3 regions of the Stappia indica genome follow, and region 3 is predicted to be linked to each of the others. Evidence: predicted binding sites of a transcription regulator. Region 3 holds the regulator's gene; each other region holds the start of a gene.

Region 1 (2,197 bases), 1.9 Mb from region 3:
TCGCCGGCACCCATGTGTGCCTGCGCTGGGTCAGGGCCAAGCAGATCTGGGACGCGCTCGCGGACGAAGGCGTCACCCATCTGTGCGGCGCGCCCATCGTCATGTCGACGGTGCTCAACGCGCCCGAGGCCGAAAAGCGCGACCTTGCCGGGCGCATCGTCGAGTTCTTCACCGCCGCAGCTCCCCCGCCCGAGGCCGTGCTTGCAGCGATGAAGGAGGCCGGCTTCAACGTCACCCATCTCTACGGCCTGACCGAGGTCTACGGTCCTGCCGTCGTCAACGACTGGAAGCGCGAATGGGATGCGCGCCCCGCCACCGAGCAGGCGGCGCTGAAGGCGCGCCAGGGCGTGCGTTACGTGGCGCTGGAGGACCTGGCGGTGCTCGATCCCCAGACCATGCAACCTGTTCCCGCCGACGGCGAGACCCTCGGCGAGGTGATGTTCCGCGGCAATGTCGTGATGAAAGGCTATCTCAAGAACCCGGCCGCGACGGCCGAGGCCTTTGCCGGCGGCTGGTTCCATTCCGGCGATCTCGGCGTCATGCACCCGGACGGCTACATCCAGCTCAAGGACCGGTCCAAGGACATCATCATCTCGGGCGGCGAGAACATCTCCTCCATCGAGGTGGAGGACGTGCTGTTCAAGCATCGCGACGTGATGGCCGCCGCCGTGGTCGCAAGACCGGACGAGAAATGGGGCGAGACCCCTTGCGCCTTCGTCGAGCTGCGCCCCGGTGCGACGGTGGAAGCGGAAGAGATCATCGAGTTCTGCCGTGAGCGGCTTGCCCGCTACAAGGTGCCCCGCCATGTGGTCTTCACCGAACTGCCGAAGACCTCGACCGGCAAGATCCAGAAATTCGTGCTGCGCGAGATGGCGAAAAAGGTCTGACGCCGCCCCCCAGCCTGCCCCCGAACCAGCCGGCCCCGAAACGGCAAAAGCCGCGGCACTGCCGCGGCTTCTGCTGTTGGTGAAGCGACCGCAAGGCCCCTTCGAATGTCAATGCAACGTCTTCAGTGCAGGGTGGAACCGGAGCTAATCCGCTCGATCTCGTCCTTGAGCTGAAGTTTCTGGCGTTTGAGGGTGGCGAGCTCCAGCGAGTCCGCGCTTGGATGGCGCATCGCCTCTTCCAGTTTTCGCTCAAGATCCGAGTGGCGCTTCTTCAACTCGACCAGATGCGACTGAAGGGACATGGATAAACCTCCTTGCCTATTCGCGTTTGACAACAGGAGTGTGACACAGCCTGCCCTGCCTGTCGAACGCTTCCGCAGCCGCCCGGCCCGATTGCGAAAACGCCGTTAGCGCCGGGTTTACGCACAATTCCCCTACGTCATTTTTGCGAGGAATTCCCGGCACTCGCCCCCTGCGACACCCTGCCCCGGCCGGCCTGCAGGCCCCCTGCCTTCACCATCCTGCTCAACGGGTCTACCGCCCGGCCCGCCATCGCGGTATCCTCGGGACGAGGAGCGGTTTTGCCTTCGGGAGGAAGCATTTCCGGGCCAGGAAAGACGATCGGCTTTTCGGAAAGGCCCGGCGTTCCGCCTTGGCTCTTCCGCTGATCTTGCGGGCGTTTGCGCCGGAAGTCTGGAGTAAAGGCATGGATGCGGGCATGGACAGCGAATTCGACGACAAGACGGTGCGCATCGAGCTTGCGCGCCTGCGTCAGGAACACCGGGATCTCGACATGGCCATCGGCGCCATGGTGGAGACCGGGCGCGCCGACGCCTTGCAGCTTCAGCGGCTGAAGAAGAAGAAGCTGTCGCTGAAGGACCGCATCTCGACGCTCGAGGATCGCCTGCTCCCCGACATCATCGCCTGAGGGCTTGCCCGGCCGGCGCCCGCCGCCGTCCCGCGCCCCGCAAGCCCCTTGCGCCCTGCCCGGCTCTGCCTATAGTGCGGGGCCTTCCGGCACGACCGGCAACAGAAACCTCAGGCAGGGGCGCGCATGGGCGAGGCAAATCCGCAAGTGGCGATCATCATGGGCAGTCAGTCCGACTGGCCGACCATGAAACACGCCGCCGACACGCTGGAGGCGCTCGGCGTCTCGCATGAGGCGCGCATCGTCTCGGCCCACCGCACGCCCCAGCGGCTCTACGACTTTGCGACCGGCGCGCGCGATGCCGGCTTCAAGGTGGTGATTGCCGGTGCCGGCGGCGCCGCCCACCTGCCCGGCATGACCGCCTCCATGACACCGCTCCCCG
Region 2 (2,197 bases), 2.4 Mb from region 3:
GCATCGGGCTCGCGGGCAACGCCGGTCAGCGTGCCGTCGAAGGTCAGCGCGCCCTCTTCCTCGACGTCGACATTCTCCAGATCGACGGTCCCTGCGGAGAAATGCGAGAGGATCTCGCCGCTGGCGCCATCGACGACGACGATGTGGTTGTTTTCCTGCAGCGTCACCACGACCTCGTTGGCCGCGTTGATGTCGACGAATTCCGGCTCCGGGTCCTCAGGGGCGATGGCCGCCAGACCGGTCAGGTCGACCTTGCGGGCCTTGGCGCAGTCGGGCAGGCCGTCGACCACCGGCAGCAGCACCAGGAAGCCCGCCGGCATCTGCGGCAGCGCGCCGTCGTTCAGGTCCTCGTCGCGCTCGTTCTCGATTGCCACCGCCATGAGATCGCCGGACGGCGACAGGGCGACGGAATCGGGCTGGCCGCCGAGATCGCAGGAGGCTCCGATCTCGCGCGAGGCGATGTCGATCACCGCCAGCCGGCCGGACGGCGCGGTGTAGCTCGTCGAGGTGTTGACGCCGGCGAAGACCTTGCCGCCCAGCACCGTCACCGAGGTCGGTTCGCCGTCGAGGCCGACGAAGCCGGCCGGCTTGGGCGACGCCGCATCCGTGATGTCGATGAAGCCGACCCCGCCCAGCGGGCTGTCGGAATAGACCAGCATCGACCCGTCGGCGGTCGCCGTGATGATCTCGGCCGAGGTTTCGCTCTTGCCGTCCGTGCCGGCCGGCAGGTTGGTGTTGACCGGGAAGGAGGCGACCCGGTTGAACACCGGATCGGCGGAGGCCGCGACGGTCGAGCCGAGAAGCGCGGCGGCAAGCGCGCCGAGCACCGAGAATTTCATGGATGTTTCCCCCGAAGATGGCAGGCGGCACACGGGCCGATCCGGCAGTGTTACGGGGTGGACATGACATCTGCTTGACAGCCGGGGCGGGCCGTCAAACTGCTTTTACGCCAGAGGCTTGCGGTAACGGCGGGCAAGATAGACGACGCCGCCGGACTGCAGGTTGCGATAGAGCAGCGAGCCCTTGGCGCCGGAAAATTCCTTCAGGAACCGCCGCATCAGCGCGCTCTTCTGGATGCGGCTCATCTTGCGCTCGTTGACCGCGTCGAGCGCGCTGACCACGCCCGGCGACAGGTTGGTCTCGCTCTCCAGCACCAGGCCCGAGGCGCCGAGATCCCGGTCCAGCCCCTCGATCATCGTTGCCGCGCGCATGTCGGCCCAGGTGAAGCAGCCGCCCGGCGCCAGCACCCGCGCCACTTCCCGGGCGAAGGCCGGCACATCGGCGTAGCAGTGGGAGGACTCGATGTTGACGACGATGTCGAAGCTTCCATCGGCAAAGGGCAGCGCCTCTGCGTCGCCCACCTCGAAGGCAAGGTTCGGCGTGTCGTCGTTGAGCTGCCGCGCCCGGCGCACCGTCTCCGGCGAATAGTCGAGGCCGGTCACCGCGGCCGGCGCCATGTAGCGGGCGATGTAGCGCGCCCCGCCGCCGCGGCCCGAGCCCACTTCGAGCACGCGCGCGCCCTCGACCGCGAGCCCGGCCATCGCCTGGTGGTAGAGGCCGATGAACGCGCGCTCCGGCTCGTCCTCCGCCGTCAGGGCAAAGGCATCGCCCGCCGGCAGGTAGCCGTAGTTCATGAAGCGCCAGTCGCTGTCGCGCCACAGTCGCGACAGCATGTTGTAGAGCCGCTTCCATGCCCATTTGCGGCTCTTCGGGAAGGCGCCGCGCTCGACCGCACGCAGGATGTATCCGAAGGCGCGGCTGGTCATCGGGCGGGGGTCTCCTTGGCCGGGTCGCCGGCGGCATATTCGTTGGCGAGCCAGGCCCGCCCCTTGCGGATCAGGTCGCTGTCGTCGACCTTGCGCGGATCGTAGCCCGGCTTGTAGTAGCGCAGGAAAGCCAGCAGGCTCAACCGCGTGTAGCCGGGCCGCACCAGCAGCAGCCAGGCGAAGCGCGACCAGAAGCGGAAGCCCGTGCGAATGCCGTCGGCCTGCGCGTACAGGCGGACGTTGCGCAGGAGGATGCGGCTGAAGTGGAAGGCGGTGCCGTTCATCGCCGAGACCCGCAGCCCGTAGCGCTTCCAGGCCGGCATCCCGGCCGCCGCGCGCTTGTAGACGTCGAGCGCCACCGCCTTATGTTCCAGCTCCTCCAGCGCGTGCCACATCCATAGCCGCCGATAGGCCGGATTGGCATCGGCGAA
Region 3 (2,197 bases):
CGCGCCGCCAGGCGCCCGGCAGGGCCAAAGTCGCCAGAAACGGCCTTTTCTGGGGAAAACCGTATCAATCCCCAGGTGAATCGCCCCCTCACCTTGAACCGCAAACCCGGCATATTGTAGCTTTGCAGTCAAGAAATACGACATCTCGTGTATCCGACTCACAATAGCCTCAAAATCCGGCAATGAGCGGGGCACCCCTACGGTGTGCCGATAACCTTTTATTAACCAGATGTCGGGGCCCGATCAAACACGGAGTTGAGCGCATGTCCTGGACAAGCGAACGCGTCGACCTTCTCAAAAAGCTCTGGACGGACGGGCTGAGCGCCAGCCAGATCGCCGCCGAGCTGGGCGGCGTCACCCGCAATGCGGTGATCGGCAAGGTCCACCGTCTCGGCCTGTCGGGACGCGCCAAGGCGGCCGCACCTGCGCAGAAGCCCCGGAGCAAGCCGGCAAAGGGCGGCGCCGAGGACGCGGCGCAGACCGCCTCGCCGCAGCAGGGCGGCAGCGCCCCGTCGGCACCGCAGACAATGGGCGCCACCGCGCTGAAGGTCGAGGCGGCACCGGTCGCAGCCCCCGCGCCGCAGGCCAAGCCCGTTGCCGAGCTGGTGCCGATCGCCAAGCGCGCGACCATCCTGACGCTGACCGAGCGGACCTGCAAATGGCCGATCGGCGACCCGACCAAGGAAGACTTCTACTTCTGCGGCCACCCGTCGAACCCGGGCGTCCCCTACTGCACCTATCACTGCCGCATCGCCTACCAGCCGGCGAGCGACCGCCGCCGCGACCGCAACGTCGCCAACGGCTGAGGCAACGCCCGCCCATCTGTTCAAGATGGGCAGCCGAAACGAGAAAGGCCCGCCTGCGATCACCGCGGCGGGCCTTTCTCGTTGTTCGCAGATAGGTGGGCAGACCGCCCTGCCCGGCGTCCCTGCCGCCGGCGCGCGTCAGGACGCGGCGGCGGCGAACTGGTCGTTGAAGGCGTAGCCGGCGCCGCGCACGGTGCGGATCGGGTCCGGCACCTTGCCGCGGTTGATGGCCTTGCGCAGCCGGCCGACGTGAACATCGACCGTCCGCTCGTCGACATAGACGTCGTGTCCCCAGACACCGTCCAGCAGCTGCTCGCGCGAGAAGACGCGCCCCGGCGACGTCATCAGGAATTCCAGCAGGCGGAACTCGGTCGGACCGAGATGGATCTCGCGCCCCGAACGGCGCACCCGGTGGGTTTCCCGGTCGAGTTCCAGATCGCCGGCGCGCAGCAGAGAGGACACCACCTCCGGCTTTGCCCGGCGCAGCATGGCCCGCACGCGCGCCATCAGCTCGGGGATCGAGAAGGGCTTCACCACGTAGTCGTCGGCGCCGGTGGCAAGGCCGCGGATGCGCTCCTGCTCCTCGCCCCGCGCGGTGAGCATGATCACCGGCAGGCGCTCGGTCTCGGGACGCGAGCGCAGGCGGCGGCACAGTTCGATGCCGGACAGACCCGGCAGCATCCAGTCGAGAAGCAGCAGGTCCGGCTGGCTCTCGCGCAGGAGAAGATCCGCCTCGTCGCCGCGCATGCACGTCTCGACCTTGTAGCCCTCGGCCTCGAGATTGTAGCGCAGCATCATCACCAGAGGCTCTTCGTCCTCGACAATCAGGACCTTCGGCATATGGGGTACCCTTGTCCAATCGACCCGGCCGGGAGGCATCGGCGCGGCTTTTCGCTCGCGCCGCCTTGCCGGCTCTCGTTGTCAGCGGCGACGGGCGACAGTGCCGCCCGCGCCATGCTCAGTTCGCCTGAACGCCCTCAGGACGCCGTATCGGTCTCGATGCCGGTCTCGTCGACCTTCTGGCGCTCGTCGGTCGGCAGCACGCCGGTCGACATGTACATGACGTTCTCGGCGATGTTGGTGGCATGATCGCCGATGCGCTCGATGTTCTTGGCGCAGAACAGCAGATGGGCGCAGACCGAGATCTGGCGCGGATCCTCCATCATGTAGGTGAGGAGTTCGCGGAAGATCGAGGTGTAGAGCGCATCGACCTCGTCGTCGCGATCGCGCACGGCGGCTGCCGCTGTGCCGTCGCGCCCGGCATAGGCGTCCAGCACATCCTTGAGCTGGCTCTGGGCGAGCTCGGTCATGTGCTCGACGCCAAGGGCGAACTTCTTGGAGTCGAAGGTGCCCTCGATGGCGATGACGCGCTTGGCGACGTTCTTGGCGAG

Evidence for each region. Region 3 encodes PhoB, which activates phosphate uptake and scavenging genes when phosphate is short. Its sites were predicted from a motif close to TGTCATNNANCTGTCAT; they were not measured.
Region 1: GH266_RS10245 (YdcH family protein) is a predicted target of PhoB. The motif match lies at 1,219-1,235, and genes of this name have one in related genera.
Region 2: GH266_RS07795 (esterase-like activity of phytase family protein) is a predicted target of PhoB. The motif match lies at 903-919, and genes of this name have one in related genera.

What each region holds. Positions count from the first base shown of each region.
Region 1 covers NZ_CP046908.1:2,178,976-2,181,172, forward strand. The annotation lists gene GH266_RS10240 (acyl-CoA synthetase) at 1-887, shown strand, start outside; gene GH266_RS10245 (YdcH family protein) at 1,010-1,189, opposite strand; gene GH266_RS10250 (YdcH family protein) at 1,606-1,815, shown strand; gene purE (5-(carboxyamino)imidazole ribonucleotide mutase) at 1,942-2,197, shown strand, end outside.
Region 2 covers NZ_CP046908.1:1,651,917-1,654,113, forward strand. The annotation lists gene GH266_RS07795 (esterase-like activity of phytase family protein) at 1-839, opposite strand, end outside; gene GH266_RS07800 (class I SAM-dependent methyltransferase) at 945-1,766, opposite strand; gene GH266_RS07805 (metal-dependent hydrolase) at 1,763-2,197, opposite strand, start outside.
Region 3 covers NZ_CP046908.1:4,064,362-4,066,558, reverse strand. The annotation lists gene GH266_RS18970 (GcrA family cell cycle regulator) at 264-806, shown strand; gene phoB (phosphate regulon transcriptional regulator PhoB) at 945-1,646, opposite strand; gene phoU (phosphate signaling complex protein PhoU) at 1,784-2,197, opposite strand, start outside.